Regions from separate parts of the Streptomyces sp. NPDC096310 genome, predicted to be linked through region 2. Evidence: riboswitches for the same ligand, from Rfam matches in the RefSeq annotation. Region 2 holds a riboswitch; the other holds the start of a gene.
What was found. A riboswitch is a leader RNA that binds a small molecule or an ion and turns the genes downstream of it on or off. The one in region 2 is predicted to bind cyclic di-AMP.

Region 1 (11,598 bases), on a different contig from region 2:
TGGCGTCGAGCACGACCCGGATCATGACCCCGCGCGCATGGGCGGATTTCAGCGCGTTCGTGTAATCCTGATCGTTCAGGGCGTAGAGCGCGCCACGGATCAACCGCCCGCTCTGGGTCTTCCCGATGGCGTCGATGATGTGATTCTTCACTGCGTTCTGCGCACCCGCCGAACCCTGCGGATCATTGAACACGGCCCCCGTGGAAATCGGCGGATCGGCCTGTACGGCGGAGGCCGTACCACCCGTGATCATCGTGCCGACGAACGCCGTCACCACCGCGGCCATTCCCGCTCTCGACAACGACCGGCGCACGCGGACAGACTTATACGGAATCAAGAATTCCCCCCGTTTCGATTCACCCGGTAATCCCGGGATGAAGAGGCGCAATGTTTTCACGCGGATCACGGGGGTGTCCATAGGATTCGGGCCTCGCCGTCAAGGTCGGCGGCCGGCGCGACGTTTGCCGCGCCATCTGACAACGGGCCGCCCCGAGTCCGAGGACCCGGGGCGGCCCGTTCACTTCCGCAGCGTCACGCCCCGTCGAGTGCGCACTCCCAGGCGATGCCGTCCAGGATGTCGTGTTCGCTGACGACGACCTCCTGGGCGCCGGTGCGTTCCATGATCGAGAGCAGGACGAGGGCGCCCGCGCCGATGACGTCCACCCGGCCCGGGTGCAGCACCGGGATCGCGGCCCGTTCCGCGTGGGTGGCGGTGAGGAGGCGGTCGGTGATCTCCTTGACCCGCCCGTAGGGGACACGGGAGCGGTGGATCGCCTCGGAGTCGTAGCTCTCCAGGCCCAGCGCGATCGCGGCCACCGTCGTCACCGAGCCGGCCAGGCCGACCAGCGTACGGGGCTCACGCAGCGGAACGGCCTGTTCCGCGAGGTCGAGGGCCGCCTCGATGTCGGTGCGGATCGCGGCGATCGCGGCGGGCGTCGGCGGGTCGATGACGGCGCCGTCCCGTACGAGGTGGCGCTCCGTCAGCCGGACGCAGCCGATGTCCACCGACCGCGCCGCCCGTACCCGGTCGTCCCCGACGACGAACTCGGTGGAGCCGCCGCCGATGTCCACCACCAGAAAACTGTCCCGCCCCGGCAGCTCCTTCGTCGCGCCGGTGAAGGAGAACGCCGCCTCCTGGTCGCCGGTGATCACCTCGGGCTCCACACCCAGGATGTCCAGCACCCCGCGCACGAAGTCGTCACGGTTCTCGGCGTCGCGCGAGGCGGACGTGGCCACGAAACGGATCCGCTCCGCGCCGTGCTCGGCGATGACCGCCGCGTACTCCTGGCAGGCGGCGAACGTACGTTCCAGCGCCTCCGGCGCGAGCCGGCCCGTCCTGTCGACGCCCTGACCGAGCCGGACGATCGTCATCCGCCGGTCGAGATCGACCAGTTCGCCTGTTTCCGGGTGGACGTCGGCGACCAGCAGGCGGATCGAGTTCGTACCGCAGTCGATGGCCGCGACCCTGGTCATTCCGCCCCCGCCCCGGCGCCGGACGGCCCGGACACGCACGGCGTGACGCACGGCCCCTTCGCCCACCACTCCGGCAGCATCGCCAGCGCCTCGTCACCCAGCGGGTTCACTCCGGGCCCGGCCGCCAGCGAGTGGCCGACCAGGACGTGCAGGCACTTCACCCGGTCCGGCATGCCGCCCGCGCTGGGGAAGCCCTCCAGCACCTCGATGGCGTCGCGCCGCGCGAGATAGTCCTCGTGCGCCGCGCGGTACGCGGCGGCCAGCTCGGGGTCGGTCGCCAGGCGCTCGGTCATCTCCTTCATGACGCCGTTCGCCTCCAGCGTGCCGATGGCCGAGGCCGCGCGCGGGCACGTCAGGTAGTACGTCGTCGGGAAGGGCGTGCCGTCGGGGAGCCGCGGCGCGGTCTCGACCACGTCCGGCTGTCCGCAGGGGCAGCGGTGCGCGATGGCGCGCAGCCCGCGCGGCGGGCGGCCGAGCTGTTCCTTGAAAGCGGCGACGTCCGCCTCGGTGGGCTCGGTGCGTACGGTCTGCGGAGGGGGCGTCTTCATGCCTGCCTGGTTCTGCCGTTCCGGATTCTTGTCGTGCGGTGCCGTGGTGACGGGGTGGGGAAGGGGGGATCGCGCGTGGGGAGGACACGTACCTCACGTGCCGGGACGGTCCGCCTCGTCCACGCCGTCCAGGACGTTCGAGTACCAGGGGCGGTCCGCCGCGCCCTGGTCCGCGCGCCGCTCCTGGGCCGCCTCCGGGTCGATGACGGTGAAACCCGTCTCCCCCGGCCGCAGGTAGTGCAGATGCTCACGGGCCAGCCGCTCGATGTACGCGTCGTCCTGGAGCCGCGCCTTCTCGTCGCGCAACTCGTCCACCTGCCGCTCGGCCTCCTGACTCAGCCGCTCCTGCTCGGCGATCTCGTTCCGCTGCGACACGTACTCCCGCATCGGATACGCGAGCGCCACCACCAGGGTGCAGACCACCAGCGCGAGGAAGGCCGCCCGTCCCGTGAGCCGGGAGCGGCGGTCCTGTCTGCGGTTCTGCGAGCGGTAGACCCGCGCCGCGGTCTGCTCACCGAGCAGCCGCAGTCTGGTCGAGGTGGAGAACCGGTCCCGGTTCCCGGCCATGGCCCGCCTCCCCTGTCATGTACGTACGTCCCCGGATACGGTACGGGACCGCGGCCGGGGACGTACGGACGACGGGCGGACGGCCGCCCGTGACGGGTTACGGGTTACGGGTTACGCAACCTCTTCGGCCTCAGCCGTTCGCGGAGCGGAACCGCGGGAACGCGCTGCGGCCCGCGTACACCGCCGCGTCGTCGAGGATCTCCTCGATACGCAGAAGCTGGTTGTACTTGGCGACGCGGTCCGAGCGGGCCGGGGCGCCGGTCTTGATCTGACCGCAGTTCACCGCCACCGCGAGGTCGGCGATGGTGACGTCCTCCGTCTCACCGGAACGGTGGGACATCATGCACTTGAAGCCGTTGCGCTGGGCCAGCTCGACGGCGTCCAGCGTCTCGGTCAGCGAGCCGATCTGGTTGACCTTGACGAGCAGGGCGTTGGCCGAGCCCTCCTCGATACCGCGGGCGAGACGCTCCGGGTTGGTGACGAACAGGTCGTCGCCGACGATCTGGACCTTGGCGCCCAGCTTGTCGGTGATGATCTTCCAGCCGGCCCAGTCGTCCTCGAAGAGCGGGTCCTCGATGGAGACGAGCGGGTAGGCGGCGACCAGCTCCTCGTAGTACTCGGTCATCTCGGCGGCCGAGCGCGACTTGCCCTCGAACTCGTACGAGCCGTCCTTGTAGAACTCGGACGCGGCGACATCGAGCGCGAGCGCGATGTCACGGCCGGGGACGTAACCGGCCTCCTTGACGGCTTCGAGGATGAGGTCGAGCGCGGCGCGGTTGGACTCCAGGTTGGGCGCGAAGCCGCCCTCGTCGCCCAGGCCGGTGGAGAGGCCCTTCTGCTTCAGGACCTTCTTGAGCGTGTGGTAGACCTCGGCACCCCAGCGCAGCGCCTCGGAGAAGGACTCCGCGCCGATCGGGGCGATCATGAATTCCTGGATGTCGACATTCGAATCGGCGTGCGAGCCGCCGTTCAGGATGTTCATCATCGGAACGGGCAGCAGGTGCGCGTTCGGGCCGCCCAGGTAGCGGAAGAGCGGGAGGTCGGACGCCTCGGAGGCGGCGTGCGCGACGGCGAGCGAGACACCGAGGATGGCGTTGGCGCCCAGCGAGCCCTTGTTCTCGGTCGCGTCCAGGTCGATCATCGCCTGGTCGATCAGCCGCTGCTCGGTGGCGTCGTACCCGACCAGCTCCGGGCCGATCTGCTCGATGACGGCGAGGACGGCCTTCTCGACACCCTTGCCCAGGTAGCGGTTGGCGTCTCCGTCGCGGAGTTCGACGGCCTCGAACGCACCGGTGGAGGCACCGGAGGGGACGGCAGCACGACCCGTGCTGCCGTCGTCGAGGCCGACCTCGACCTCGACCGTGGGGTTGCCTCGGGAGTCGAGGATTTCCCGGGCTACGACGACGTCGATGGACGGCACGAGCATCTCCTTCTGGGATGTGACGCGTGGGTGCAGGGTCTCTTGGCCTTGCGACATGAGCCTAACCGGCTCCGGGTCATCGGCCAGCCGGTGCCCGCCCCCTAAGACGCTCCCTGCGCCCGGCCGGGCGACCTCAGGCCCGGCGCCGTGCCCGGAAAGGCCCCGGCCCGGCGCGTACGGGGGTGACGCGCCGGGCCGGGGAGGACGGGTCAGCTCAGGTGGAGCTGCTGACCCGGGTAGATGACGTCCGCGTCGGGGACGATGTCCTTGTTCAGGTCGAAGACCTTCTCCCAGCCGCCCTTGACCTTGTGGGCGGTGGCGATCTTGGAGAGGGTGTCGCCGGACTTGACCTTGTACTCGCCGTCACCCTTCTTGATCGTGGTGGGACGGCTCTGGCCGCGCGAGGCCGGCTGCGCGTCGTCACGGCTCGACTGCTGCGCCTGCTGGCTCGGGGCGGACTTCTGCGTACCGGAGTTGCCGGAGCTACCGGAGTTGCTGGAGCTACCGGAGTTGCTGGAGCTGCCCGAGTTGCTGGAGCTGGAGGAACCGGAGTCGGAACCGGAACCGGTCGAGCCGCCGCCGTACGAGGCGCCGGAGAGGTTCACGCCGCAGTTCGGCCAGGCGCCCTTGCCCTGGCCCGCGAGGACCTTCTCGGCGACGGCTATCTGCTGCGACTTGGAGGCCTGGTCGGCGCGCTGGGCGTAGGAGGTGCCGCCGTACGCGGCCCAGGTGGAGGGGGTGAACTGCAGGCCGCCGTAGAACCCGTTGCCGGTGTTGATCGACCAGTTGCCGCCGGACTCGCACTGGGCGACCTGGTCCCACTCGGAGGCGGAGGCGGCGGAGGCGGCGGTGGCACCGAGCAGGGGGGCCGCGACGGCGGCACCGGTGATCCCGGCGAGCGTCGCGTAGCGGACGGCCTTGGACGGGCGACGGTGCTTGGCCTTGCTGGAACGCAGCAGCATGGAACACATCTCCTCACCGACGCCTACGAGGTGAGCTGTCGGGTTCGGGCCAATGAGTTGCCCGGCCGCGTGTTCGCACACGCGGCTTCACCCCAAGCCGGCCTCCGGACGTCTCTCGGCGTCCGGGCCCGGCGCAAACCTATGGGTCCCCCGCTCCTGCCTTCGGCGCTGTAAGCGACGATTACTCCCCCCGACCGACGGCAGGATTCGGCGTGACGGTCGACGAGGCCCGCGGTGCGAGCGGTTCAGACCGTAATCACAGCCCTGCCGGTTGTTCAAAGGAGCACATCCCGGAAAAAACGCCCTTACCTCCTCCGACGGACAATAGGTTTCCGCAGGTGGGAACCGCATTCGCCCAACCGCCGGGGAGAAGAGCCCGAGTTGCGGCAAAGAGACCCTTGTCTCACTTGCGCAGAAGTGGACATACGGTCGCTAACTGACCGCGTTCCGCCCGGAGATCGGAGGCGCTGGCCAGGACGGACACAGCCGAGGGGGCGTCAACGGGGCACCGTTCAACGGCAGTCACCCGCACCCGCCCCGGAGCCACCGGCTCCGCTCGCGCGAGGGCTGCGCGCCGATGCCGGAACGGGTGGCTCCGGTCACCGGGCCCGGACACGCCGATCCCGGGGCGGGCCGCTCCGGATGTCGCAGCGGCCCGCCCCGGGATCGGTGGCCCGGGATCGGTGTGGACGGATCAGACCCAGCCGCCGATGACCTTCTGCCCGCCGCTCGCCAGGGAGAGGTGGCCGCCGACCGTGGTGACGACCCGCTCCACCTCGCGCTCCACGCCCTCCGTCAGCTTGCCCGCGTCGCGCGACCCGCCGCCGGATCCGCGGGACGCGCGGCTGTCCGCGCCGCGCTCCTCGGCCGTACCGCCCGGCGTCGCGCTCTCGTCGGCCGCCTGGCCGCGGTGCTTGCCCTTGGACGCGTCGCCCTTGCCGTCGGCGTCGTCCTCGCCGGCCGCGGAGCCGGTGGCCCCGGGGCTCGGGCTGGTGGCGTCCGGGGACTCGTCCCCGTCCCGCGCCGTCCCCGTACCCGTGCCCGCGCCCTTGCCGGGCGTGCCGTCGGTCGACGGCGATGTGCTCGCGGACGGGTCGGACGACGGGGCTCCGGACGGGTCGGCGCTCTCGCCCCCGCCCGTCACCCCTTCCACGATGCCGGAGACGGCGCCGCCGACCGCCTTCGTCAGCCCGGAGACGCCGGCGCAACTGGACCACGCCTGCGCCCCCTGGGCGGCGAACACCTTCTCCGCCACGGCTATCTGCTGCGAGCGGCTGGCCAGGTCGGGGCGCGCGGCGTAGTCCGCGCCCCCGAACTCGTCCCAGGTCTCCTGGGACATCTGGAGCCCGCCGTAGTACCCGTTGCCGAGGTCGGCGCTCCAGGTGCCGCCGCTCTCGCACTCGGCCACGTGGTCCCAGGTGGAGCCGTCCGCCGCGCTGGCGGCGCCCGCGCCGAGCAACGGGATCGCGATCGCGGATCCGGCCACCCCGGCGGCGACGAGAAGTGCAGGGGCCTGACGAGGTCGACGGTGTCGGCCGTTCCGGGACATGCGGTTGCCTTCCGTGTGACTGTCAATTCAACTCCGGCATGGTGTTGCCGAGTCGTCGTGAACGTAGCGGTACTCGAATGCTTGTCACAAGTCGATGCAGCGGAGATCACGCGAAAGTCACAGTATTGACGATCCGTCAGGCAATTACGGGCCGGACAATGGCGCGAACTGCACCGGAAGTGTGCGCAATCCCCTCATGATGAGCCCGCCGCGCCAGCGCAAATCGGAAGGATCTTCCGCAAGCCGCACATCGGGAAGGCGGGTCAGCAGCGTGGCGATCGCGGTCCGCCCCTCCACGCGGGCGAGCGGCGCGCCCAGGCAGTAGTGGATGCCGTGCCCGTACCCGAGGTGCTGATTGTCACGGCGCCCGAGGTCGAGCACGCCGGCGTCGGGGAAGCGCTCCGGGTCGCGGTCGGCGGCGGCCAGCACGACCAGGACGGGGTCGCCCGCCGCGATCCGCTGCCCGCCCAGGGTCAGCGGCTCGACGGCGTACCGCCAGGTCGCCATCTCCACGGGCCCGTCGTACCGGAGCAGCTCCTCGACCCCGGTCGCCAGCAGCCCGGTCTCGCCGGCGGCCAGGGAACTTTGCAGGCGTTCACGTTCGGCCGGATTTCGCATAAGCGTGTACATGCCATTACCGATGAGATTCACCGTGGTCTCAAAACCGGCGAACAGAATGATAAAGGCCATGGCCGCGGCCTCGTTCTCGGTCAAATGCTCACCGTGATCGCTCGCCCGGATCAGACCGGAGATCAGATCGTCGCCCGGATTCTCTCTTTTACGGTGGATGAGTTCGGCCAGATAGCCGCGCATCTTCTTGACCGACCGGGCGACCCCGCCGCGCGGTCCGCCCGCATGGCGAATCATCATGCCCGCCCAGTCCCTGAAGTCGTCCTGGTCCTCGGGCGGCACGCCGAGCAGATCACAGATCGCGTAGATGGGCAGCGGGAACGCGAAATCGTGGATCAGATCCGCACTGCCCCGCTCGGCGAAGCCGTCGATCAGACGGTCGGTCAGCTCCTGCACACGCGGCGCGAACTCGGCTACGCGCCGGGGCGTGAACGCCTTGGACACCAGCCGGCGCAGCCGGGTGTGGTCGGGCGGGTCGATGTTCAGGAGGTGCGTCATCAGCTCCGCCTTGCGCTCCCCGGGGATGCCCGTCTTCCCCCGGGCGTGCGCCGGCTCGGCGTGGTGCGTGGGGTTCTTGGAGAGCCGCGCGTCGGCGAGGGCCTGCCGGGCGTCCCCGTACCGGGTCACGAGCCAGGCCTCGACCCCACTGGGCAACACCGTGCGGTGCACGGGGGCGTGTTCGCGCAGCCAGGCGTACGCGGGGTAAGGGTCGGTGGCGAACTCCCAGGTGAAGAGGGCGGGAGCAGCGCTGGCAGCGGGATTCTCGGACGCATCGGACACGCCCCGACCGTAACCGCTGCCGCATACGGCCCCGGGCCGAGGGGCGCACGCCTCGTACTCCTGACGCGCCGGTGCACCGACGGCCCCCTTACATACCCCGTTTACGCGCCCGACGTGCCCCCGGGCGCGCGCTCAGCGGCCAGGATCCTGTCCCTGTATACGCGAGCCGCCGCGCGCAGCGCCGTCTCCGGGTCGACGCCCGCCCTCTCCGCCCGTACGGCCAGGGCCAGCAGCTCGTACCCGATGGACTCGCCCTCCGGGAGCGCGACCTCCAGACCGGCGGTCCGGGCGCGGCCCGCGAGCTTCGCGGCGAGGGCGAGCCCCGGCTGACCGAGCGGTACGCCGTCGGTGACCGAATCGCGCTGCTTCTCGACCGCTTTCATCCGGAGCCAGTGCGCCTTGACCTCCTCTGGGGTGTCGGCGTTCGCGTCACCGAAGACATGGGGGTGGCGATGGATCAGCTTCTCGACGATCGTGCCCGCGACGTCGTCGATGGAGAACGCCCCGCTCTCCTCGCCGTCCTCCCCCGGCTCCCCCGTCCCCCCTTCTGGGCCCTCCTGGGCGATCCGGGCGTGGAAGACGACCTGGAGGAGTACGTCCCCCAGCTCCTCGCGCAGCTCGTCGGCGTCGCCGTCCTCGATCGCCTCGACCAGTTCGTACGCCTCCTCGATGGCGTACTTGGCGAGCCCCTTGTGCGTCTGGCCCGACGACCAGGGGCACTCGTTCCTGATCCGGTCCATGACCTGGACGAGGTCGAGGAGCCGGGCGCCCGGCAGGTCGTACGAGCCGGGCAGCAGCTCCAGGTCCGGCATCCGGACCCGGCCCGAGCCGGCCAGCCGCGCGAGGCCGTCCGTCAGCGCCGCGTCCGTCCCGTCCCCGCCGGCGGCGGGGATCACCACGACGGTACGGCCGCCGGCGCACGCCTCGACCAGGTCCCGCGCGCCCGGCGCGGTGTGCTCGACGGTGACGCCGGCCTCGCGCAGATACGGCAACTGCGGATGGCCGGCGTCGGCGCACACCACACGGTCGGCCGCGTGCAGCGTCTGCCAGGCCGGCCAGGACAACAGGCCGGGCGCGACCCGGTGGCTGGCGGTCAGCAGGACGATACGGCCGGGGGCTGCGGGAGCTTCGTCTGTCACCTCTCGAACCTACCTCCGGCCGCACCCCGCCCGGCGCACGGGCCCATCAGGACCCGGGGCCGCGACGTCAGGCGTCCGAGGGCTGCTGCTCCGGGGCCTGGCGGGTGACCTGGGTGATCCACGGCGTCTTCGTCTCGCCGAGCCGCACCTCCTGGTCGTTCCAGCTCCCGTACCGCGGGTTGACGTCGATACCCATCGCCTTCGACGTCTTCGTCAGCTCGGCGAGGACCGTCTGCTGTCCCTCCGGGGTCGAGGTGTTCGCGCCGAACGCCCCCGCGACCTTGGTCAGCAGCACCTCGCGGCGGATCGCCGCGTCGATCTGCCCGGAGGAGAGCGCGCCCTGCTGGAGCAGCATCGCGGCGAACCGCTGCTCCCCGCCCGACTGGGCGGCGGCCCGGGCGCGGGTGTCCTGGATCTCCTTGCGGCTGACGCCGACCCCGGCGTCGTCGGCGGCGCGCTGGAGCACCCGGTCGAAGATCATGCTGTTCAGCTTGGCCTGGCTGAGCTGCGCGGTGTCCTTGATGAGCTGCGCGGACTCCGGTGTGGCCCGCTGCGCGTCCCGTACGTCCCGTACCGCGGACTGAAGCGTGGACACCTCGATCCGCTGCCCGTCGACGACCGCCGCCGCCCCGGGATGGGCGTCACCGCCGCAGGCGGTGAGCAGCGGGGCCGCGGCGAGCAGGGCGACGGACAAGGAGAGCGCGGTGCGACGGCGGCGGTGCAAAGGGGGCCTCCCGGGGAGATTGTGCGGCGATGCACAAGACCTTGCAGTGATCGATGGTAGGCAGTGGACGTGGTGTGGGCCACTGCTTCGACCAACGATTCGCGAGCGGATCGGGGCACGTACCGACGCGGGACCGCCGATTCCGGCCCTCGGGAACCGAGTCCAGGATGCGAACCCGCTCACCCTCCCACCGCCGCGGGACGGCGGTGGCGACAACGGCCCCGTCCGGCCGGGCCGGGCGTGGGCCGCGCCGCGTAACCGCCGTGCGCGCCCACCCATGTCCCCTGCCGGTGTCCCGGTCCGCGCCCGCGCGGGATCTCGGCGTACACCACCACCACCGCCACCGCCACCGCCAGGCCGGCGAGAGCGAGCGGGCACGACTCCCCACAGGACGGATCCCGGTCACGGGTTCCCCCGCACAGTCTCCCCGGAGCCGTCACCCGGACGGAGTTCGGCCCACACCGTCTTGCAGGGCGGCGGCCCCGGCACGACACCCCACGCATCGGCGAGCGCGTCCACCAGGATCAGGCCACGCCCCGACTCGTCCTCCGTGACCACGCTCCGCGCCGCGACGGGCAACGCCTCGGACCGGGCGTCGGTCACCTCGATACGCAGCGTGCCGGACGCCCGCAGGACCAGCGCGACCCGGAAGTCCCGCCCGGCGACCCGCCCGTGCGACGCGGCGTTCGCCGCCAGTTCGGCGATGATCTGCGCCGCGCGCTCGACGGGCACGTCCCACGTGCGGAGCTGCTCGACAGCGAGCAGCCGCGCGAGCCGCGCGCCTCGGCGGGTGGAGGACAGCAGGACACGGAACTCGCGGGCGGAGGGCGCGGGTTGCGGCGTGGGGGGTGACGTGGCGTTTTTGAGGTTCACGTCACACAGCGTGGCCGGATGTGCGTAACCTGACCAGTGACGGCGCACTTACGGACGGTGACTGTCTCTTGCCTGGTCCGGCCCTGTCCGGGCCTGTCCATGGGGGCCATCCATGCGCTGACGCCGATGTTGTGGCATACGGACATCTCGGAGGTGTGTGCGGTGAGTACGGACATGGACGGTACGGACCCGGTGGCGGACGGAGCGGACGAGCCCGACTGGGAGCCTGGACTTGAGGACGACGACTCGGGCTCCGTGGTGGCGGCGGTGGGCCGGCAGATCAAACTCTGGCGTACCGGCGCGGGGCTGAGCCAGGCCGAGTTGGGTGAGGCGATCGGCTACGGCGAGAACCAGGTCTACAAGGTGGAAGCCGGGAAGCGCATCCCGAGGCCGGAGTTCCTGGACAGGGCGGACGAGGTCCTGGGGGCGGGCGGCAAGATCGCGGCGATGAAGGAGGACGTGAAGGAGGCCCGGTACCCGAAGAAGATCAGGGACCTGGCGAACCTGGAGAAGCGGTCCGTGGAGCTGGGTGCCTACGGCAATCACAACCTGCACGGCCTGTTGCAGACGAAGGAGTACGCGCGAGCCCTGTACGACATGCGGCGCCCCACCCTCTCGCCGCGCGACCTCGAACGGTACGTGGCCGCTCGGATCTCCCGGCAGGAGATCTTCACCCGCGAACCGGTCACAGCCCTCTCCTTTGTCCAGGAAGAGGTCACGCTGACGCGTCCTCTCGGGGGCAGAATGGTGTTGCGGCGCCAGCTCGAACATCTGCTGGAAATCGGCCGGTTGCGCCATGTCGAGATCCAGGTGATGCCGACGGACCGCGAGGACCATGCCGGGATGGGTGGTGAGCTCCAAGTACTGAAGCTCCGGGACGGCGGGACAGTGGGATACGTGTCAGGGCAACTGACCACCCGTCTGTTCTCCGCC
Region 2 (11,598 bases):
CGCGAACACCTTCTGCCGGGGGCTGCGGTGCAGATGCGCGGGGGCGTCCGCGACCGCGGTGGCGCCCGAGGGCGGAGGCGGCGCGGCGGACGGCGCGGTCGGTGAGGACGGCGGCTGAGTCGGCGGCTGGGTCATACGACCATGGTGACGGGGCGCGGGCCCGGTCTCCACCGGCGACGACCCCGGTCTGACCCTGATATTGGCCCCCGGAGCCCCCGGGCCCGGATCAGGGTCACGTCAGGGGTACGACCCTGATGCCCCGCCACGCCCCGCCGTGTGACCATCGGTGCATGCCAGCCGCCCCGCCTCGCACCGCCGCGTCGCCGCACTCCCGCGCCCCCGGGCCCGAGGAGCAGCCGCCGCGCAAGCTGTACCGCAGCGCGGACGGCCGCATGCTCGGCGGTGTCGCGCGCGGACTCGCCGGCCACCTCGGACTGCCGGTGGCCTGGGTCCGGCTCGTCTTCCTCATCTTCTTCTTCTCGCAGGGCTTGGGCGCCCTGCTCTACGCCGTGTTCTGGATCGTCGTCCCGCTCGGCGTCGGCGGCCGGGCCGTCGCGTCGCGCCCGCTCTTCGAGACCAGCCCGGACGGCGGGCGCCGGCTGCGCAAGCCCGACAAGGGACAGCTCTTCGCCCTGCTCGCCCTGGTCGTCAGCGCGGCCGCCTTCATGGGCAACGTCAGCCTGGGCCGCAGCCACGCCGACCGCTACATCTGGCCGATGCTGCTGATCGGCGTCGGCGTCGTCCTCGTCTGGCGCCAGGCGGACAACGCGCGGCGCGCCCGCTGGACCGAGATCGGCCGCCGCCGCCGGATACTCCAGCTCGCCCGCGGCCTCTCCGGCGTCGCCCTGGTCGGCCTCGGCCTCGCGGTCTTCATGGTGGTCCGCGGCGCGGCGGCGCAGTTCGGCAATGTGCTGACGGGCGCGATCGCCGTCGTCGCCGGGGTCGCGCTGCTCGCCGGGCCCTGGCTCGTCCGGATGACCCAGGACCTCTCCGAGGAGCGCCTGATGCGGATCCGCGCACAGGAGCGCGCCGAGGTCGCCGCGCACGTCCACGACTCCGTGCTGCACACCCTGACGCTCATCCAGCGCAACGCGGACGACGGGGGCGAGGTCCGCCGGCTCGCCCGCGCCCAGGAGCGTGAGCTGCGCGCCTGGCTCTACAAACCGGAAGGCACGGGCAAGGACGAGGAGGACGAGCCCACGACTCTCGCCGACGCGGTGAAGCGGACGGCGGCCGAGGTGGAGGACTACCACGGCGTGCCCATCGAGGTCGTGGTCGTCGGCGACTGCCCGCTCGACGAGAAGCTGGCCGCACAGATGCAGGCCGCGCGCGAGGCGATGGTCAACGCCGCCAAGTACGGTGGCGAGGGCGGCGCCGTGCAAGTGTTCGCGGAGGTCGAGGGGCGTACGGTCTTCCTCTCCGTACGCGACCGCGGCCCCGGGTTCGACCTGGACGCAGTCCCGGACGACCGGATGGGCGTCCGGGAGTCGATCATCGGCCGTATGCAGCGCAACGGAGGCACGGCCCGACTGCGCGCGGTGCCCGACGGCGGCACGGAGGTCGAGTTGGAGATGGAGCGCGCCGACTGAGGGCCGGAGCGCGCCGACCGGCGCTGGATGGACCGGTCGCCGGGAGGGGACCGTACGGTACGAGAGCCGCGCGCAGACGGCGGCGGAGCGACAAGGGCGAGGGGCACACACCATGAGCGAGGGCGTACACGCCGAATCGACTCCCGCGGCGAGCGGGGACCCGGCGGGGGACGGCCGCCGCGTCCGCGTCGTGCTCGTCGACGACCATCGGATGTTCCGTACGGGCGTCCAGGCCGAGATCGGCCGTACGGAGGAGACGGGCGTCGAGGTCGTCGGCGAGGCGGCCGACGTCGACCAGGCGGTCACCGTGATCACCGCGACTCGCCCCGAGGTCGTCCTGCTCGACGTCCATCTGCCGGGCGGCGGCGGGGTCGAGGTGCTGCGCCGCTGCGCGCCGATGATGGGGGCGGCCGAGGATCCGGTGCGTTTCCTGGCGCTCTCGGTCTCGGACGCGGCCGAGGATGTCATCGGCGTGATCCGGGGCGGCGCCCGCGGCTATGTCACCAAGACGATCACCGGCAGGGACCTGGTCAATTCGATCTTCCGGGTCCAGGAGGGCGACGCGGTCTTCTCCCCCCGGCTGGCCGGTTTCGTCCTGGACGCCTTCGCGTCGACGGACGCGCCGCCGGTGGACGAGGACCTGGACCGGCTCACCCAGCGCGAGCGCGAGGTGCTGCGGCTCATCGCGCGGGGATACGCCTACAAAGAGATCGCCAAGCAGCTCTTCATCTCGGTGAAGACCGTGGAATCCCATGTCTCCGCGGTCCTGCGCAAGCTTCAGCTCTCCAACCGGCACGAACTGACCCGCTGGGCGACGGCCCGCCGACTGGTCTGACGGCCGGCCCGTCGCCCGGCCCGCCGGGCCGCGCGCGGCTCACGAGCAGTGCCAGCCGGTGACGTACAGCCGCCCCTGATGGTCCAGCACGCCGCGGATGCACTCGCCGGGCCGGGTGTCGATGACGCCGGTCAGCTCGGCGCGGCCGTGCCGGGTGCGCAGCGTGCCGAACCAGCCGGGGAAGGCCGTGATCCGGGCGTCCTTGCGCTGGTACCCGAGGCGGACAGGGATCTCAGGGCCGACCCCGGTCCGTACGTATCGCGTGGTGAAGGAGCCCGTGCCGCCGATCGGGCCCTCGACACAGAGCCGGCCGCCGGAGAGATCCCCGCAGCCCCTCGGGGTCACGCCCACGGGCGCCAGGACGAACAGCGCGCCGACGACGAGGACCGTCGTACTGACAGCGGTGGCTCGGCTCACGACCGCCCCTTTCCTGCCCCCTCACCGGCCCGATGGCCTTCTGATGCTCATCGTGAACCGGAGAAGGGGACGCGGCACCCCGGCATGGGCCGTAGGAGACGGCCCATGCCGGGCCCGCGACGGCGCAGGACCGGCGCGGGCCGCCAAGGCGACCAGGGGCACCCGAGGTGCACCCGAGGGGCGTCAGACGGGCCGCGCGGCGCCCGCGAACGGCATCTCGTCGACCGGCGCGAGCCGGACCGCCGTGCCCGGCCGTGGCGCGTGGATCATCTGCCCGCCGCCCACATAGATCCCGACATGGCTGATGCCGGAGTAGAAGAACACCAGGTCACCGGGGGTCAGCTCAGAGCGCGTGACGCGTCGGCCCGCGTTGATCTGCGTGTAGGTGGTACGGGAGAGGGCAACCCCCGCGGCGCGCCAGGCGGCCTGGGTCAGCCCCGAGCAGTCGAAGGACCCCGGGCCGGTCGCGCCCCAGACGTACGGCTTGCCGATCGCCCCGTACGCGAAGGCCACGGCGGCCTCGGCCCGCGCGTTCGGCGCCCTTACCGCACCGCGCGGCGTCCCCCGGTCCGCGCGGGCCGCGTACCCGCCGTCCTGGGCGTCGTAGCGGCCGCGCTGCTCGGCGCTGAGCCTGTCCAGGAGCCGCTGGGCGGAGGCGATCTTCCTTTGGATGGTCGACTTGTGCCGGGCCAGCTCGGCGCGGCTGGCCGTGAGATCCGTGAGCTGGGTGTCCGCCCGGGAACGCAGCCCGGCGACGACCGACAGCTCCCTGCGGATCCCGGCGACAGCGGCGGCCTGCCGGCTGCCCGCCCGCTCGGCGAGACCGGCCCGCTCCAGATACTCCTCGGGCCGGGAGCTGAGGGCGAGCTGGACGGCCGGGTCGAGTCCGCCGCTGCGGTACTGGGCGGTGGCGATCGAGCCGAGTTCGTCACGCGAGGCGTTGAGCCGGTCCGTCCTGCGGATGGCCTCGTCGCGCAGCACGGTGAGTGAGGCGCGGGCCTCGTCGGCCTTCACCTTCGTGCCGTTGTACTGCTCGGTGGCGGCCTCGGCCTGTGTGTACAACGCGTCGACCTTGGCCTTGATCTGCGCGGGGGTGAGCCGGGGCTCGGTGTGCGCTGGTCCCGCCGCCGTGACGGTCGCGGCGCCGGCGAGCGCGAGCGTCGCGGCGGTGCGGCCGGCCTGGCCGGTGAACGGGCGCTGTCTGGGTTTTCGGTGGTTCCGGTGCGCTGCCACGGGGGCGGGGTCCGTTTCCTTCGTCTCCGTCGATTCCGTGCGGTACGGCCGCGCGGTACGGCCCGGGGAGGGGGCCGTACGCAGGACGTTAAGGCGCGGGATCACGACTCGGCCTCGGCATGGCAGGTATTGGCGGGAGGTGAAGGTTCCGGAGCGTTTCGTGATCGCGATCGTCCGTGCGGAGTGCGCCCTTGTGTCTATGTGTCCTTGTGTCCTTCCGGACGGACCCGGTCGAACTCTGAGCCACACCTCACCGAAGAGGCTGATACGGCCCCGGCTACGCTCCTGGCATGGACGTACTCATCAATGTCTTCGTCGCCCTGCACATCATCGGCATAGCCTCGCTGCTCGGCGGATTCCTGACGCAGACGAAGGCGATGAGCGCCGGCACGGCGCGTTTCACCCCGCCCATGCTGCACGGCGCGCTGACGATGCTGGTCACGGGGATGGTGCTGGTGGGCCTCAACCAGGCCGACGACCAGGCGCTCAACAACATCAAGATCGGCGTCAAGATGGCCGTCCTGGTCGTGATCCTGGGCATCGTCTACGTGAAGCGGGACGACGAGGCCGCCGCGAAGCCGCTGTTCGGCGCGGTGGGCGGGCTGACGGTGGCGAACATCCTCATCGCCACGCTCTGGGCCTGACCCCGGCTCTCCGTAGCCGGAGGCCGGGGACGGGCCACTCACGGCCAGCCAGACGCCGGGCAGGCACCGGGCCGACCTGGCACCGGGCCGGCCCGGCGCCCGCCCGGACAGGAATCAGGCCGGGCGGACGCTGCCGTAGATCGGCATGTAGTAGATCGATTCCTCACGTACGTTCGCGCCCGGCTTGGGCGCGTGGATCATCATGCCGTCGCCGATGTAGATACCGGCGTGGCTGAGGTCGTCGTAGAAGAAGACCAGGTCGCCGGGGAGCAGGTCGTCGGTGGCGACGCGCATGCCCGTGTGCACCTGGGCGGCGATGGTCCGCGGCAACTCGACGCCGGCCGCCTTCCACGCCGCCTGGGTCAGCCCCGAGCAGTCGTACGAACTCGGCCCCGAGGCGCCCCAGACATACGGCTTGCCGATCTGGGCGCCCGCGAAGGCGAGCACCTTGGCCGCCTTGGCCGCGTACGTGGCGGCGGGGTCGCCGCCGGTTCCGGCCTCGATGCCGGTGCCACCGACCGCGACCGGGACCGTACCGCCGACCGTGCTCGCGTTCGCGATCGCACCCGCGTCGGTGACCGGGGGCTGTCCCGCCTCGCGCCGGCGCTCCGCCTCCGCTTCGGCCTCCGCCTTGTCGCGGGCCTCCGCCTTGGCCTGTGCCTCCGCCGCGCGCCGGGCCTCTTCTTCCCTCTTGCGTTCCAGCGCGGCCAGCCGCGCCTGCTCCTCCGCGGTGAGCCGCGCCAGCAGCGCGCGGGCCTCGGCGAGCTTCTTCTGGATGCTCTCCTTGCTGTTCCGCAGGGAGGCGGGCGACTCGTCCGGGTCCAGGACCGTGGCCGCCGGGTCCCGCTCCTGCGCCGTCTCCGCGCGGCGCGCCGGGGGCTGCGCGACGGCGTTCTGCTGACGGTCGGTCAGCCTCTCGGTCGCCCCCGCCCCTCTCCGCTCGGTGTACGGCTGCGGGCCGTCCGCGAATGACAGGCCGGCCGCCGGGGTGCCCGTGCCTTCCCTGGGCTGTGGTGCCGGGGAGGAACCGAGCGTACGGCGGGCCTCGTTCAGTTTGTCCGCGCTCTTGGCGACACCCTCGATGACCCGGTCGACCGTGCGCTTCTGCCTGGCCGTCGTCTCCTTCGCCTTGCTGTAGGTCTGCGACTCTCCACCGGCCTGCCGGTACAGGGCGTCGACCTTCTTCTGCACCTCTTCGACCGACGGTTTGGAATCCGCGGGCGCGGCGTCCGCGCTGTGCGTCGTCAGCAGCGTGACCGAGGCGATGGCGGCCGTCGTCACTCCGACCGCGGGGGAGCTGGGGCCTACTCCGCTACGGCTGCGCGACTTGCGATGCGACGCCAAGTTCGGCATCTCCTTCCGTGGACCGCCTACCGGGTTAGCTGTCGGGTTCGGGCGGAACGGAAGGCTGCCCTACGGGCCTTGCGCGTACGGCGAACGTACGGCCCGATTCACCCCGGTCGTGCAGAGTGGGTCCCCGGTTCCGAACTTCCTTGCGGAAAGCCCGGATTCGGCGTGGGCCGCCCGCTCGGCGCGGATCGCCGTCAGAGGTACGGGCTGCCTGATCGAGCACGCTAGCCAAAATGTGGCGCTGATGTGAAGGTGGATGGTCGATATGCCCGATACATTTCTGTGACCATTTGCTCGTGTGGAGTGCAGGGAGCCCCGATGCGGGGTATAGCGTTACGCTCCGTATGTGCATCGGGACCGTCCGGCTCCCCGGTACCGCTCACGGGGCCGACTTCCCCGGCCGGCTTTCCCGGTCGGGCGCCGACTGTCAGTGCGGCGGCCTAGACTCGTTAAGCGATGAGCAGCCTCTTTGACGACAGCTTCCTGGCCGACCTCCAGCCCTCCGGCGACGAGCACCCCCCGCCGCCGGAGGACCAGGACGAGCACGCCCCGGAACAGGTGCCCGACGACCTGTTCCAGGGCGCGTACGACGTGCCCCCGGCCCGGGACCCGTACCACCGCGACGGCGCGCCCCGCACCGTCATCGACCCCGCCTCGCTCCTCGAAGGGCTGAACGAGGAGCAGCGGGCGGCCGTCGTGCACACGGGATCGCCGCTGCTCATCGTCGCCGGGGCCGGGTCCGGCAAGACCCGGGTGCTGACCCACCGGATCGCGCATCTCCTCGGCACCCGCAGCGTCCACCCCGGCCAGATACTGGCGATCACCTTCACCAACAAGGCCGCGGGCGAGATGAAGGAGCGCGTCGGTCAGCTCGTCGGCCCGCGCGCCCAGGCGATGTGGGTGCTGACCTTCCACAGCGCCTGCGTCCGGATCCTGCGGCGCGAGTCGAAGCGCCTCGGGTTCACCTCGTCGTTCTCGATCTACGACGCCGCCGACTCGAAGCGGCTGATGGCCCTGGTCTGCCGCGATCTGGATCTCGACCCCAAGCGCTATCCGCCGAAGTCCTTCAGCGCCAAGATCTCCAATCTGAAGAACGAGCTGATCGACGAGGAGACCTTCGCGGGGCAGGCCGTCGACGGCTTCGAGAAGACCCTGGCCGAGGCGTACCGGATGTACCAGGCACGGCTGCGCGAGGCCAACGCCCTGGACTTCGACGACATCATCATGACCACCGTCCACCTGCTCCAGGCGTTCCCCGACGTCGCCGAGCACTACCGGCGCCGCTTCCGCCACGTCCTGGTGGACGAGTACCAGGACACGAACCACGCCCAATACACCCTCGTACGCGAACTCGTGGGCCCCTCCGGCGAGGGCGAGGACCCGGCCGAGCTGTGCGTCGTCGGCGACGCCGACCAGTCGATCTACGCCTTCCGCGGCGCCACGATCCGCAACATCCTCCAGTTCGAGGAGGACTACCCGGACGCGACGACGATCCTGCTGGAGCAGAACTACCGCTCCACCCAGACGATCCTCAGCGCCGCCAACGCGGTCATCGAGCGCAACGAGAGCCGCCGCCCGAAGAACCTGTGGACCAAGGCCGGCGCGGGCGCCCAGATCACCGGCTACGTCGCGGACACGGAGCACGACGAGGCGCAGTTCGTCGCCGACGAGATCGACCGGCTGACGGACGCGGGCGAGGCCAAAGCGGGAGATGTCGCCGTCTTCTACCGGACGAACGCGCAGTCCCGTGTCTTCGAGGAGATCTTCATCCGGGTCGGCCTGCCGTACAAGGTCGTCGGCGGAGTGCGCTTCTACGAACGCAAGGAGGTCCGCGACGTCCTGGCCTATCTGCGGGTCCTCGCCAATCCGGAGGACAACGTACCGCTGCGCCGGATCCTCAATGTGCCCAAGCGCGGCATCGGCGACCGCGCGGAGGCCATGATCGACGCCCTGGCGCTCCGGGAGAAGATCACCTTCCCGCAGGCGCTGCGGCGCGTGGACGAGGCGTACGGCATGGCGGCGCGCTCCGCCAACGCCGTCAAGCGATTCAACACGCTGATGGAGGAGTTGCGTACGGTCGTCGAGTCGGGCGCCGGCCCGGCCACGGTCCTGGAGGCCGTGCTCGAACGGACCGGCTACCTGGCGGAGCTTCAGGCGTCGACCGACCCGCAGGACGAGACACGGATCGAGAACCTTCAGGAACTGGCCTCGGTGGCGCTGGAGTTCGAGCAGGAGCGCGGTCAGGCCGCCGCGGGCGCCGGTGACGGCGGAGGCGCGGACGGGGAGGGCGACGGGGACGGTACGGATGCTGCCGCCGCCCCGGCCGCGACGCCGACCCTTGCCGAGTTCCTGGAGAAGGTCGCGCTCGTCGCCGACTCCGACCAGATTCCCGACGAGGACGAGGACGGCTCCGGTGTCATCACGCTGATGACGCTGCACACCGCCAAGGGCCTTGAATTCCCGGTGGTGTTCCTGTCGGGCATGGAGGACGGCGTCTTCCCGCACATGCGCGCCCTCGGCCAGACGAAGGAGCTGGAGGAGGAGCGCCGCCTCGCGTACGTCGGCATCACGCGCGCCCGTGAACGGCTCTACCTGACACGGTCGTCGATGCGCAGCGCCTGGGGGCAGCCCTCGTACAATCCGGCGTCGCGGTTCCTGGAGGAGATCCCGGGACACCACATGGAGTGGAAGCGGACCGGGGCGCAGATCCCGGCGGGTCCGACGTCCGGGATCACATCGTCGCTCTCCTCCTCCGCGTCGCGTTCACGGTCGGGCGGCGGGCCCTCGGGCTTCGCCACGCGGCGTGCGAGCGACAAGCCGGTGATCGCGCTGTCGGTGGGGGACCGGGTCACGCACGACCAGTTCGGCCTCGGCACGGTCATGGAGGTGACGGGCGTGGGCGCGGATGCGCAGGCGACGGTCGACTTCGGGGACACCAAGCCCAAGCGGCTGCTGCTGCGGTACGCGCCGGTCGAGAAGCTGTAGAGGCGAGGCGAGGCGCCGCGGGGGGGCCGGGGGCCCCCCCCCCCCCCGGGGGGGGGGTGGGGGGGGGGGGGGGGGGGGGGGGGGGCGGGGCGCCCCCCCGCGTCCGGTGGTGCGACCGGTTACGTCGGGTCGAGGCTGTGGCTGCGGAACCAGGACAACGGGTCGACCGCCGAGCCGCCGCCGGGCCGTACCTCGAAGTGCAGGTGCGGTCCGGTGGAGTTGCCGGAGTTGCCCGAGTAGGCGATCACGTCACCGGCCTTGACCGAACCGGAGCGGATCTTCGTACTGCTGAGGTGGCAGTACCAGGTCTCCGTGCCGTCCGGGGAGGTCACGATGGCCATGTTGCCGTAGGCGCTGTTGTACTGCGTGCGTACGGTGCCGTCGGTCGCGGCCATGACCGGTGTGCCGTACGAGACGGGGAAGTCGATCCCGGTGTGCATGGACATCCAGTTGACGCCGGCCTGGCCGTAGTACGCGCTGAGTCCGTGCTGCGAGACGGGGAGGGCGAACTTGGGGCGGGCCGCTTCCTTGCGCGCGGCCTCCTCCGCGGCCCGCTTCCGCTCCTCCGCCTTCCGCTCCTGGAGGTCGATCCGCTCCTGTGTGCGGCTGGCGCGGTCGCCGAAGTCGCGGGCGTCGGCGCTGAGCGCGGCGAGTTGGGTGTCCAGCTTGTTGTTGGCCGCCGCGGCGACGGGCTTGGCGGAGGCGGTGTCCTCGGCGGAGGCCGTCGTGGTGGAGTCGTCCTTGGTGTCCTCGCCGGTGAGCCCGCCGACGGAGGCGGCGGCGATGCCGGCGACGCCCATCACGCAGGCGGAGGGCACGGCGACGGTGAGGAGGGCCGAACGCTTGGCGGGGGTACGGCGCCGGCCTCGGCTGCCGTTCCCGGCGCCGCCGGCCCGGCGGACGGGGCGGGGGGTGAGCGTCACCGCGGGCGTGGCCATCGTGGCCGCCGTGTGCAGCGCGTCGGGGTCGTCGTCCGGAGCGGCCGGTTCCACGGGGCTCTCGGCGTCGGGGGTGAAGTCGTCGGCTTCCGCGCGGTGTTCGGCCTCGGCCCCGGGGCCGGTCCCGGGCGCGGTGGCCGTCTCGGTGGCCACGGTGTCGTAGCCCTGCTCGGTCTTGTAGGCCGACTCCGCCTCGTAGACCGGGTCAGCGGTGTAGGCGGGTTCCGGTTCGTAGCCGGGCTCCGCGTCGTAGGCCCGTTCAGGTTCCGGACCCGGGGCGCCGTACGCGTACGGCGTGTCCTCGGGCGCCGCGCCTGTTCCGTTCCAGGCGGTGGCGTCGTACGAGCCGGTGTCGAACGTCGGTCCGGTCCACTGGGCGGTCGCCTCGTAGGAGAACGGTGCCGCTTCGAACCGCGCCGCTTCGAACTGGGCGGTTTCGAGGGCGGCGAGCTGCGCGGGATCGAAGGTGGCGGTCCCTGTCGCCCCGGGCGTGTCGTAGCCGCCGTACGAGGCGCCGTCGAACGCCGTGCTGTCGAACTGGCCGGTGTCGCCAGGGCCGTTCGGCTGGACGACCTGGTGCCAGGCGCCGGAACCCCACTCGCCCGTGGCGTCGTGCGGATAGCCGCTGGCGACGGGGGCTTCGGGGGTGACGGTCGGCCACTGGCCGCTGGTGTCGTACGTCTGCGTACCGTACGCGTCGTACCCGGTGGCCTGGTGGTGAGCGCCGGTGTCCCACTGGGTGTTGTCGTACTGACCGGAGTGCCCGGCGTGCGGCTGTCCGGCCTGCAGGGGATCGACCTGCACGTGGTCGGCCTGCACGGTCGCGTACTGGCCGGTGGCGGCGGAAGCGTCGCCGTACCCACCCGTGCCACCCGAACCGTCCGGCAGGGAGCCGAAGAGGGGATCTGTCTCGAAGCTGCCGTTCTGGTAACCGTCGTAAGCGGTGTACCCGGCGTGGGCGTGCTGGTCGTTCACCAACTTCTCTCTCGCCTCGGCAGCAGAACCAGGCTCTGGGAAATCCGGTCCTGTGTGGAAAGGGCCCCAGAGGGAAAGCAGTGGCCGCGACTGTACCCGGCGGTATGCGACGGCGACAATCTTCCGCGAGTTTCGTGCTTTGCGGAAACGGGCATTCGGCCGTGTTTCGGCGAACTGTGGGCGCAGGCTTGGCCATACGTTCGAAATGCGTTCGAGTGTGAGGGTGGGGCGGGGCTCCCCGGATCAGGCGACGGAAGCGGATCCGGATCCCTCGGCCGGGGGTGCCGGCACGGAATCTTCACCGGAACCGTCCACGGGAGCGGATCCGTCGAGCGCGTGCCGGATGCCGGCGGCGACCCCGGGGTGAATGGGCAGGGCGAGATGGCCGACACCGCTCACCAGCACGTTCTCCGCGAGAAGGTCCGGATGTTCGATCCTCGCCGTGGCGACCGGCGCCATCAGGGGGTCGGCGTCGCTCCAGAAGCTCACGAACCGTGTCCGGCAGGCCGGTGCGGGCTGCCGCAACTCCTCGACGACCGGTGATCCGGGGCGCATCTGCCGTACGACGGGGTGCGCGTCGGCGAGCGGCACGGCCGTCGTGCCCTCGTGGGGTGTACCCAGCGTGACCAGCG

Region 1: it holds a riboswitch for cyclic di-AMP, as region 2 does, so the genes downstream of both, ACIQ7D_RS15190 (transglycosylase family protein) here and ACIQ7D_RS28465 (NlpC/P60 family protein) in region 2, are expected to answer to the same signal.

The regions. Positions count from the first base shown of each region.
Region 1 covers NZ_JBIWFO010000006.1:61,701-73,298, forward strand. Annotated here, with positions in the region: gene ACIQ7D_RS15165 (phospholipase D-like domain-containing protein) at 1-286, opposite strand, end outside; gene ACIQ7D_RS15170 (exopolyphosphatase) at 532-1,473, opposite strand; gene ACIQ7D_RS15175 (DUF501 domain-containing protein) at 1,470-2,021, opposite strand; gene ACIQ7D_RS15180 (septum formation initiator family protein) at 2,115-2,588, opposite strand; gene eno (phosphopyruvate hydratase) at 2,719-4,014, opposite strand; gene ACIQ7D_RS15190 (transglycosylase family protein) at 4,218-4,967, opposite strand; cyclic di-AMP (ydaO/yuaA leader) riboswitch at 4,976-5,148, opposite strand; gene ACIQ7D_RS15195 (transglycosylase family protein) at 5,665-6,519, opposite strand; gene ACIQ7D_RS15200 (cytochrome P450) at 6,664-7,929, opposite strand; gene ACIQ7D_RS15205 (nucleoside triphosphate pyrophosphohydrolase) at 8,031-9,068, opposite strand; gene ACIQ7D_RS15210 (SurA N-terminal domain-containing protein) at 9,136-9,792, opposite strand; gene ACIQ7D_RS15215 (ATP-binding protein) at 10,195-10,665, opposite strand; gene ACIQ7D_RS15220 (helix-turn-helix domain-containing protein) at 10,840-11,598, shown strand, end outside.
Region 2 covers NZ_JBIWFO010000019.1:140,870-152,467, reverse strand. Annotated here, with positions in the region: gene ACIQ7D_RS28495 (PspC domain-containing protein) at 1-135, opposite strand, end outside; gene ACIQ7D_RS28490 (PspC domain-containing protein) at 291-1,589, shown strand; gene ACIQ7D_RS28485 (LuxR C-terminal-related transcriptional regulator) at 1,702-2,424, shown strand; gene ACIQ7D_RS28480 (hypothetical protein) at 2,464-2,841, opposite strand; gene ACIQ7D_RS28475 (NlpC/P60 family protein) at 3,025-4,074, opposite strand; gene ACIQ7D_RS28470 (hypothetical protein) at 4,365-4,718, shown strand; gene ACIQ7D_RS28465 (NlpC/P60 family protein) at 4,833-6,071, opposite strand; cyclic di-AMP (ydaO/yuaA leader) riboswitch at 6,070-6,244, opposite strand; gene pcrA (DNA helicase PcrA) at 6,525-9,053, shown strand; gene ACIQ7D_RS28455 (peptidoglycan DD-metalloendopeptidase family protein) at 9,173-10,966, opposite strand; gene ACIQ7D_RS28450 (esterase/lipase family protein) at 11,210-11,598, opposite strand, start outside.